Linked DNA regions of Myxosarcina sp. GI1. The protein of the gene in region 1 binds, or shares a complex with, the protein of each later gene. Links are inferred from orthologs where the notes say so. Each region holds a gene or a part of one and is shown in the gene's direction. Other genes may lie near its edges.

The links.
Region 2: the proteins of pabB (region 1) and KV40_RS13735 are in contact, whole or in part, in a solved structure (PDB 8RP0), measured with the Escherichia coli proteins. The link is inferred for Myxosarcina sp. GI1 from one-to-one orthologs.

What each region holds. Positions count from the first base shown.
Region 1 is NZ_JRFE01000024.1:253,176-261,341, reverse strand. Bases 3,071-6,024 are described here. They hold pabB (aminodeoxychorismate synthase, component I), read left to right. Parts: upstream 3,071-3,771; coding sequence 3,772-5,277; downstream 5,278-6,024. Other genes in these bases: KV40_RS18490 (phosphatase PAP2 family protein), read right to left, coding at 5,366-6,024; KV40_RS18500 (energy-coupling factor transporter transmembrane protein EcfT), read left to right, coding at 3,071-3,755. In the rest of the region: KV40_RS18515 (SpoIID/LytB domain-containing protein), read left to right, coding at 1-884; thrC (threonine synthase), read left to right, coding at 1,072-2,370; KV40_RS18505 (MoaD/ThiS family protein), read left to right, coding at 2,408-2,683; more of KV40_RS18500, read left to right, coding at 2,826-3,070; more of KV40_RS18490, read right to left, coding at 6,025-6,064; KV40_RS18485 (ATP-dependent DNA helicase RecQ), read right to left, coding at 6,509-7,984; KV40_RS18480 (hypothetical protein), read right to left, coding at 8,133-8,166. UniProt on the Escherichia coli protein: Part of a heterodimeric complex that catalyzes the two-step biosynthesis of 4-amino-4-deoxychorismate (ADC), a precursor of p-aminobenzoate (PABA) and tetrahydrofolate.
Region 2 is NZ_JRFE01000017.1:195,857-198,618, reverse strand. The notes cover bases 31-2,736. They hold KV40_RS13735 (aminodeoxychorismate/anthranilate synthase component II), read left to right. Parts: upstream 31-941; coding sequence 942-1,532; downstream 1,533-2,736. Other genes in these bases: KV40_RS13720 (hypothetical protein), read left to right, coding at 2,688-2,736; KV40_RS13725 (hypothetical protein), read left to right, coding at 2,391-2,603; KV40_RS13730 (MBL fold metallo-hydrolase), read left to right, coding at 1,552-2,325; KV40_RS13740 (diacylglycerol kinase family protein), read left to right, coding at 468-926; ybeY (rRNA maturation RNase YbeY), read left to right, coding at 31-299. Also shown: more of ybeY, read left to right, coding at 1-30; more of KV40_RS13720, read left to right, coding at 2,737-2,762. UniProt on the Escherichia coli protein: Part of a heterodimeric complex that catalyzes the two-step biosynthesis of 4-amino-4-deoxychorismate (ADC), a precursor of p-aminobenzoate (PABA) and tetrahydrofolate.

The sequences.
Region 1 (8,166 bases):
GCGGTATTGCTCTAGAACGCCTTAATGCTACAGAATTAATTATCGAACCCAAAGACGATGGCTATGTCTGGATTGGCGATCGCTGGTATCGGGGACGAACTCGTTTAATACGTCAGGGTGAGAGTTTGACGGCAATCAATCATGTCGATCTCGAACAGTATTTGTATAGTGTGGTAGGTGCTGAAGCGATTTCTACCTGGCCTATTGAAGCCCTAAAAGCTCAGGCAGTAGCAGCCCGCTCCTATGCTTTGTACAAGCAAAAAACAGGTACTAATGGTATTTACGATCTCGACACCACTGTTGGCACTCAAGTATATAAGGGACTCGATAGCGAATACACGACTACCCATGCAGCAGTTGATGGAACTTTAGGTCAAATTATGACCTACAATAACCAAGTTATTTTAGCTGCTTTTCACTCTTCTTCGGGCGGTCATACAGAAAATGTAGAAGATGTTTGGACTTCTCCCTTGCCTTATTTAAGAGCAGTTGTAGATTACGACCAACAGTCACCCGTATTTGAATGGAATCAAATCGTTCCCGTCAGCCAGATTATGAATCTAGTTGCAGGAGTCGGACAGATTAAAAACCTCGTGCCAGAAACTGTGACTCCCTACGGTCGAGTTATAACTATGAAGGTTGTTGGCGATCTCGGAACTGCTGTAATAGAAGGTTCAGATATACGACAGACATTGGGTTTGCGTAGCACTTTGTTTCGAGTTGCTACCGACGGTAATAATTTAAAAATTCACGGTCGGGGTTTTGGTCACGGTTTGGGTTTGAGTCAGTGGGGTGCATATTATTTAGCCAAACAGGGAGTTTCCTACAACCAAATTTTGACTCATTACTATCAAAATGCCAATTTAGCGCGAATTGAGCCTTAAACTTTAATAGTAACCGTTTACCGTAATTTATAGGATTTTTATAGTCAAATAGGATGCCGTTACGGCATTTTTTTATGTCCAAAAATTATACCCGACAAAAATTATCGGGTATGTTTGACTCGATTTTTTGGCTGTGCTACTATCAAAACCACTGTCACGGAATCAGTAGAAACCAGGAATTAATTAAATGACCCAGGCAATAGCTAAGACATCAAAACCACGGACTTTTACCAATTTGGTATCAAAAGAAGGAGGGGTAAAATATCCCTTAGAAGCACTTCACGTTTGCGAAGAAACCTTTTCTCCTTTAGAAGTTGCTTATGACTATGAGGCAATTCGCTCTATTGTAAGTAGAGAAACCATAGCTGCAGGTCCTAATTCAATTTGGCGTTATAAGGCTTTTCTACCAGTAGAAACCGAAAATCCCATCGATGTTGGCACTGGAATGACTCCCTTAGTCAAATCGACTCGTTTAGCTCGTCGTCTGGGTCTAAAAAATCTCTACATCAAAAACGATGCCGTCAATATGCCTACCTTGAGCTTTAAAGATCGGGTAGTATCTGTAGCTTTAACCCGCGCTAGAGAACTTGGTTTCTCTACAGTATCTTGTGCTAGTACTGGTAATTTAGCCAATTCAACTGCTGCGATCGCCGCCCATGCAGGTATGGACTGTTGCGTATTTATTCCTGCCGACCTAGAAGCAGGAAAAGTTCTCGGTACTTTAATCTACAATCCTACTGTCATGGCAGTTAAAGGCAACTACGATCAGGTAAACCGTCTGTGTTCGGAAGTGGGCAATAGCTACGGATGGGGATTTGTCAATATCAATTTACGCCCTTACTACTCTGAAGGATCTAAAACTCTCGGTTTTGAAGTTGCCGAACAGTTGGGTTGGCAACTACCAGACCACGTAGTAGCACCTCTGGCTTCTGGTTCTCTCTACACTAAAATCTATAAAGGCTTTCAAGAATTTATTAAAACAGGTTTGGTAGAAGCAAAAGATGTCCGCTTTAGCGGCGCACAGGCAGACGGTTGCTCTCCCATTGCCGAAGCATTTAAAGCAGGTAGAGATTTTGTCAAGCCAGTCAAACCCAACACCATTGCTAAATCGATCGCGATCGGTAATCCTGCCGACGGTATGTACGCTCTAGACCTCGCTCGTAAGACTAATGGTAATATCGAATCCGTTAGCGATGCTGAAATTGTCGAGGGCATGAAGCTACTTGCCGAAACCGAAGGTATCTTTACCGAAACCGCTGGCGGTACGACTATTGCCGTGCTGAAAAAGCTAGTAGAAGCAGGTAAAATTGACCCCGATGAAACTACTGTTGCTTACATTACTGGTAACGGCTTAAAAACCCAGGAAGCCGTACAGGGTTATATTGGCGAACCTTTCACCATCGAACCCAAACTCGATAGTTTCGAGCGAGCTTTAGAACGTTCTCGTACTCTAGAACGCCTTGAATGGCAGCAAGTTACTGTTTAAATTCATTTACTACATAGTTTATTGTTTGTGACCAATTATGACCGTTAAAGTATTAATTCCCACCCCCTTGCAAAAATTTACCAACAATCAAGCTACTATCGAGTGCAGTGGTAGTAATGTTGATGAATTAATTAATTCTCTGGAAACTAACTGCCCTGGAATTAAGGCACGTATTTGTGATGAAACAGGTAAACCCCGTCGCTTTCTCAATCTCTATGTCAATAGTGAAGATATTCGTTTTCTAGAGGGTACGGATACCAATCTAGATGATGGAGACGAAGTAAGTATCGTTCCTGCGGTAGCTGGAGGCTAAAATTCCAAGTTTCGATTTAATAGTTCCGTAACAGTGAGGTAGGCTATGCAGTCTACCTTTTTTGCTGCTAATAAGATTGTAGGTTAATAGACTGTTAGTTATTACTATACTGGTTAGAAGCTATTAACAATAAACGACAACAATGGATTTACTGCGCTCGCTTCCCATTGGACTTTATTTAGAACAACCAGAAACTTGGCTGCATAGAATAGATCCCAGAGTTAAGCTTGCCTGGCTGATGACATTTTTGATTGCGCCTTTACTTGCCAATCCTGTTTGGCGTTTGGCATTAGTAGGATTGCTTATGTTAATAACATTGTCAGCAGCGATTCCTTTAAGAGTCTGGCGCAAGCAGATGGGCTGGTTAATTTTACTATGCAGTTTAATTTTTGCAATCGCCTGTATTGCTCCTGATGGCTTGGCTGTAGAATCACAGCCCAGAACGCCGCAATTTTGTTCGGAGCCAGTAGAAAATCCTGCCGAATGTCCCCTAGAGCTACCGCAGCCTACTTCGTATCGATATACTTATGTAGATCGTCCTGGCTTTCTTTTCATCCCTCAAATTACTATTACTCGTCGTTCTCTAGATATAGCCGTGCGGGTTTCGACCTTATTTTTTACCTTAATTTACAGCACCAACCTATACTTATTAACTACAGCACCCGAAGAAATCACCGCAGGTTTAGAAGATTTGATGAAACCTCTACGTTGGTTTAAACTCCCTGTATCGGAAATAGCTCTAACTCTCACTCTCTCACTACGTTTTATTCCTTTAGTTTTAGAAGAAATTCAAAATTTAGTTAGATCGATCCGTACCAGAGCAATTGACTGGAAAAAACTCGGACTGCGACGTAGCTTTAAGCTTTGGCTAGTGGTTGCTGAAAAATTATTAGAAAATCTATTGTTGCGCTCCGAACAAATTGCTACAGCTATGGACGTACGCGGTTTTACCAGTCCTAACGAGCATAAGGTACAGTGGCATCATCTGAAGTTGCGCTGGCGAGACTGGCTGGCTTTGGCAGTTTTAATTCCTTTTTGGTTTGCTCGCTGGTCGTTTGGAGGTATGGCTTAATTAATTTTTTAATTCGATGAAACAGTTGTTACCTTGGTACTGGCGATCGCAAACACTTAATAATCGTACTGCTGCCGAGATTTTTGAGAAGTTGTTTTACCATAGCGATCGCATTGCTACGCTTTTAGAAAGTCCTGTCGGTCGCACTGGTAAGCTGGCTCGTTATTCAATCTGTGCTGGCAAACCGCGCTTAGTTGACGGCAAACTTCAACTATGGACTTTTCCACTCGGTAAGATTTTATCAAGCCTAAATTCGCTAGTAGATCGTTGCCAGATGAATAATAATACCGCGATCGCTCACCTGCCGTTTACTGGAGGGTGGCTGGGTTGGTTGGGTTACGATCTGGCTTGGGAAATCGAACGTTTGCCTGACAAAAATAGAGATCCCCTTCCTTTTCCTGTAGCATATTGGTACGAACCAGATTGTTTTGCTGTTTTAGATCATCAGCAGCAAACTCTCTGGCTGGCAGCCACAGTTCCCCAACAGCTAGACGAACTCGAAGCTAGATTGGAGTTTGCTGCTTTGGTTAGTTCCTCTATTTCTAATAACGTTGCTCGGTCTATATTAGCTGTCGATCGCCCTCAAAGTTTTTTAGAAACAGAAAACTATAGGGGTTATGGCTCTTTATTCGAGGTCGATCCCCAAGCTTCACCTCGCTCCAACAGTGCAAAAACTTTACCAAATTTCTCTTTTCAAACCTCACAATTAGAATACCAACATGCCGTCAGACAAGCAAAAAAATATATTCAAGCAGGAGATATTTTTCAAACCAATTTATCTTTGCGGTTTCAAACTGCAACCAAAACTGATAGCTGGACGATATATCAAAACTTAAAACAAATAAATCCTTCGCCTTTTGCTAGCTACTGGCGATCGCCCTGGGGTGATGTTGTTAGCTGTTCTCCCGAACGCTTGATTAAATTGCAGGATAATGTAGCCGAAACCAGACCAATAGCAGGAACTAGACCCAGAGGTAAGACAACTGAGAGCGATAGCGTTTTAGCTGGCGAACTAGTGTCAAATAGCAAAGAAAGAGCCGAACACGTTATGTTAGTAGACCTGGAACGTAACGATTTAGGTCGAGTATGTCAGTGGGGTTCGGTAACGGTAGATGAACTACTGGAGATCGAACGTTACAGTCACGTAATGCACCTGGTTAGTAATGTCAGAGGTATTTTGCCGAGCGATCGCAACGCTGTCGATCTAATTCGCGCTATGTTTCCTGGCGGAACTATTACGGGCTGCCCGAAAGTACGCTGTATGGAAATTATTGAAGAATTAGAACCAGTAAGGCGCAGCCTGTTTTATGGTTCTTGTGGTTACTTAGATTGCCGAGGTAATTTAGATTTAAATATCCTAATTCGCAGCCTTCTCTATATCAATTCTGCCAAACCTAATACTACGGCAATGGTTTACGGACAGGTTGGTGCGGGTATCGTTGCCGACAGCGATCCCGAAAAAGAATGGCATGAATCTTTAAACAAAGCCGAAGCACAGATAGCAGCTTTAAGCAAATTATAATTCCCGATCCCGTACGGGTAAGGCAATGTTTTACTCTCTCCATGCAAATTCCCATACGGGCAAAGCAGTGCCTTGCTTCCTACGAATTTTATACTGTTTCCGAACCCTGCTCGACTCGGCGTAACTTTAACATCGTAATGCAGCTTATCAACCATAAAAAACCAACTCCGTATCCTGCAATTATATCTGTGGGCCAATGTACTCCTAAATAAAGGCGGCTCAAGCCAATAGCAGCAATTAAAGTTGTCGCCACAGTGTAAATTAAAGCAGCAAATTTAGAATATTCTTTGGCTAGCAAATAAGCAATAAAGCCATAGAGTACGATCGAACCCAAAGCATGACCGCTAGGAAAACTAAAAGAGGTTTCTGTAATTAACTGAGTCCATAGTTGAGGGCGAACTTTGACAAACAACAGTTTTAGTTCTGTATTGAGAATATAAGCACCAAAAGAGGCGATCGCCAGCATTACCAATTCTATATAATAACGTTGCCACAAAAGTAAGAGCGAACTAACTCCGAAAACAACAAGAACAGCAGTGGGATTAGCTAAATGAGTTACGGTTAGCATCACTCGATCTAAGTAAGGATTAGCTACAGAATGAATTGACAGTAATATCGATTCGTCAAAATCAAAAGCATCTTTTTCGAGAACTTCATGAGCTAACTCGGTAAGGATAAATAAGATTGATAGAGAAATAACTAAGCCCACAATACCGATGGTAGTAATTAAAGAACTAATTTTGGGATGTATGTGGTTTACCCAAAAACTAATTAAAGAACGGATCATTTTGATATTTAACAAGCGGGTTGACTAATGTTTGAGGACGCGAGCGATCGCTTTTGAAAATATAAACTTTTATTACAAGTATTTATACATAAACAAAACTTATTCTTGTTAGAAAAAATTTTAACTTGTTAATGATTGCTATTTGAATATTTTCCTTCATAATATAAGGGTATAGAAAAAAGCCACTTCAATCCATACTAAACAAAGAGAAAAAGCTATGGTAGTTAACGATTTTACTTTATGGTCAATGATTCTAATCAATACAACAGTTTGTATTGCTTTACCAAAAATCATAACTTTCAAATGGTCTGAGTTATTAAGCAAATAATTTTCAGTTTGTGAAATTTTCAGTCGAACAAATATTAGCTTGTCTGTATATAGATCGCAAAAAACAGCTAACTTTAATTTGCCGTACTCAGTTGCTGCGCCGATTGTTAAACTTATTTACTTATTTTTCAAACAGTTATCGCAGTGACCACAGCTAAAATTCGCCGCTTCTTTAGTAAAACCAAAAGACAATAATAAAAATTGCCAGCGACATTGTGTAGTTTTTAAATATTGTTGTAACTGTTCGACAGAGTGTTTTCGCTCTGCTAATAAACGATTTACACTAATGGTAGTAGCCTTTTTCTGATAGTAAAAAGGACTTTGCCAATAAACCATACCCAAACTATGGAGAACTCCCAAAGCAATTTCAGCATGGGGATTTTGCTTGACAATCGCTTCGAACGCTCCCTGGGCTGGAATTTTTTTGGCTATTTGTCTGGCTTGCTGATATTGTTTTTGCAAACGTTGGCTAAAAAACTGACTGCGCTGCTTATCTTCAGGATTTAGCCAACCAGTTGGTTCGCTAACTAAAGTTAAAGCCTCTGCAAGCTTACCATTTCTGCCTCCTCTCCCTACTTCTTGAATATACTCGGCAAGTAATTCTGGTGCGTGCCAGTGAACTACCCAGGCACAGTCTGGTTTGTCAATACCCATCCCAAAAGCAGAGGTGCAAACGACAAACTGAGTTTTTCCTGTTAGCCAGTCGCTTTCTATTACTCTGCGTTCTGTAGAACTCAATCCTGCATGATAAGCTTTGGCAGCATAATTTAAAGATTTAAACCAATTAGCTATAGTTTCACTATCCTTGCGCGATCGCACATAAACCAAACCCGATCGCTTTTTTTGGGTTCTAATAAAGTTTAAAGCCTGTTGCTTTCTACCTTTTGGTGTCCAAACAGTTTGAACTTTTAAGTTGAGATTGGCACGATAGGGACTAACTAAAAAAGTCTCTGGCTGCTGTAGTTCTAAAGCTTGGGCGATCGCTTTTTGAGTTTGGGGATCGGCAGTAGCAGTAAAGGCGGCGACGGCGATTTTAGTACCCGCAGGTTTGCACTCTAACAAGTTGCGACGGACAGCACTCAAACGGCGATAAGCTGGACGAAAAGTAGTTCCCCACTGGATCGAACAATGAACTTCGTCTAAAACCAGTCCTGTAATTTCAATCTGTGGTTGGGATATTAATTTCCAAACAGGTACGCTGAGTAAAGTTTCTGGCGATAGATACAACAACCTCAACTCTTGTCTGGCGATCGCATGTAAAGTTTGTTGTCGCTGTTGCTTGGAAAGCTCGCCGTGTAACAATCCTCCAGGTAAACCGAGTTGTTGTAGTTGCTTAACCTGGTTTTCCATCAAAGCTACTAACGGAGATACAACTATAGTTAATCCCGTTTGTAAGAGTGCTGGTAGCTGAAAACAAATAGATTTACCGCCGCCAGTAGGCAAAATTACTAATGCGTCTTTTCCCGCTAACAGAGTCCGAATTATTTCACCTTGAGGGTAACGAAAATCTTCATAGCCCCAAATTTTTTGAAAAGTGGCTTTTGCTCGATCCATTCTTTGACGGTTATTTTCGCGATTTAAAGAGACCTTCATGCTATGCTTCTTTTGGTCTACTCGTCAGAGAGACTACTCTTTTTAGCAACTGATATCCTCTGACTTTGTCAATGCCAAAGTGAACAAACCATAAATGTCAGATCGAATATTCTGCATTAACTAGAATAATATTCGTAGATAAACAATCCTAATATTCTGCTGGTATATATATTACTTTCATA
Region 2 (2,762 bases), on another replicon or contig:
TTAATCGCCAATATCGTCATCAAGATCGGGCGACGGATGTTTTGGCATTTGCTGCATTAGAAACAGATATGCCCCAAATAACAGATTTCGACGAACCGCTATATTTAGGAGATATTATTATTTCTCTCGATACTGCCCTCAGACAAGCACAGTCGCACAATCATTCTTTAACTAAAGAATTAGCTTGGTTGTCGAGTCATGGTTTATTGCATCTTTTAGGATGGGATCATCCAGATGAAGCTAGTCTGACTGAAATGCTCGATCGCCAGTCAGATTTATTAAGCCTAGTTGGTTTATAGTCCAGCTATCGTTTAGTAGCAAAATTTGCTATGAAGATCGCTCGATATAAATATTTGTAGTTAAAGATTTTTTCTATATACCGAATGTTGGATTAGGATAACAAATAAAAACTAGCTTCGATTTCGTTAAGCAAGTGTGAGGATAACCCTAGAGGTTTTAGTTTAAATATGACCGAATCAACCAATTTCAATAATGTAGTTCGAGACACTTCTGATTCTACTAATAAACCAGTTTTGAGACAGTTGGCCTGGCAAGTCGCACCTAACTTATTTTTAAGTTTTAAATATGCCTGGGCAGGGGTAAAATACGCCTTTCTCACTCAAAGGAACTTTCGGATACATACAGCAATAGGCGCACTTGCAGTTAGCCTCGGCAGTTATCTACACATTCAGCCGATGGAAATGGCAGTTATTGTTTTGACATGCGCCATTGTCATGGTTTTAGAATTGATTAATACGGCGATTGAAGCGGTAGTCGATCTAACAGTAAAGCAAAGTTATCACGAACTCGCTAAAATTGCTAAGGACTGTGCGGCAGGGGCAGTTTTAATTGGTGCGACCGCAGCGGTGTTAGTAGCCGCGTTTATTTTATTACCCCCTCTGCTACAGCCATTAGTATCGTTTTAATAACGGAGATTGGCGTTGATTATAGTTATAGACAACTACGATAGTTTTACTTATAACTTAGTTCAATATCTAGGAGAGTTGGGACAAGAGTTTCCAGTTGCCAAAGATATTAAAGTGTATCGGAACGATCGCATCGATTTAGAAACTATTGAAGCTTTAAAGCCAGATGGTGTAGTTATTTCTCCCGGTCCAGGTCGTCCTGAAGATGCGGGGATTTCACTACAGTTAATCGAAAAGCTCGGCTCCAGGCTGCCTATTTTAGGAGTTTGTCTGGGTCATCAAAGTATCGGGCAGGTGTTTGGCGGTAAAATTGTTGCCGCTCCCAGCTTGATGCACGGCAAAACCTCCGAAGTCAGCCATCAAAATGTGGGCGTATTTAAAGGAATCGATTCGCCTTTTACCGCTACGCGATACCATAGTTTGGTAATCGATCGCAGTTCCATACCCGACGTTTTAGAAATAACTGCCTGGGTAGAAGACGGGACGATTATGGGCGTACGCCATCGGAACTTTCCTCATATTCAAGGAGTCCAATTTCATCCAGAAAGTATTCTGACTAATTCGGGCAAGCAATTACTGCGTAATTTTTTAGAATCTATCAGTTGACAATTTAGCTAACAAGTTTATGAAACGGCGACAGTTAATCTGTTATGGTGTGGGAGGAGCAGTAGGAGCGATCGCTGCTAACTGGGTTTCTGCCTCTAAATCTCTGGCTCAAAACACCAGCGAATCAATAACCATAGAGTATTTTGGTCATACCTGTTTTTTGTTTACAGGTAACGGTTTGAAAGTTTTGGTCAATCCCTTTCGTGCCGCAGGCTGTACTGCTGGCTATTCGCTTCCCCAGGTAGAAGTAGATGTGGTCTTAATTAGCAGCTTTCTCTTAGATGAGGGGGCGGTAGAAGAAGTAGCGGGTAACCCCAGAATTATTACTCAATCTGGAGATTATCAAGTAGGCAATATTAAATTTCAGGGAATCAGTACCCCACACGACCGCGAAGGCGGCAGGCGTTTTGGCAAAAATACTGCCTGGCGTTGGAATCAGGCAGGAATTAATATTCTGCATTTAGGCGGTGCCGCAGCACCGATTACCATCGAAGAAAAAATTCTCATGGGTAGTCCCGATGTGGTGCTAATTCCCGTCGGTGGTGGGGCCAAAGCCTACGATCCCCAACAGGCTAAAAAAGCAATTTCCGCACTCAATCCTAAAGTAGTAATTCCCACTCAGTATCTTACTGCTGCTGCTAATAAAGAAAATTGCGATCTTGTAGGAGTAGAAGAATTTTTAAATTTGACTTCCGAGATGGAAGTCAAAAGATTAGATAGCAATAGTATTTCTATTAAGCCTACAGATCTACCCCAAGAAGGTACTTTAGTTCGAGTTCTCAACTATACTTAACCTAAACTTTTTTGATAATGCTATAAAATCTATCGAACTTATGTATACTTAAGCTCGTTCGGCAGATGAGTTACTTATTTTTTTTGGGAATAGGCTTGGGAACAATTTGGTGGGGCATTAGAACCACAGAAGAAGTAGCGCGGCTCACGGCGGCAATTGTCGGTGCCTTACTTTTGATATGGGGACTGTGTCTAACTCCCCAATCATTTTTACTCATAGCAGAGGTGTTAGCAATTCTGGCAATATTTCGGATTTGTGTTCGCTGCTGCAAATGTTAGTAAAATCTACGATAACAATTTTTTACTATTAAGCAAAACTCAATCTTTCTATGGTCTTAATTATGTACTAATTTGGAATGAATTATGTACGAGATACCTCCAAATGTTACAGGGTTTGCAACCGAGCAAATAATGGATATTTCTAAATTTAAAATTCTC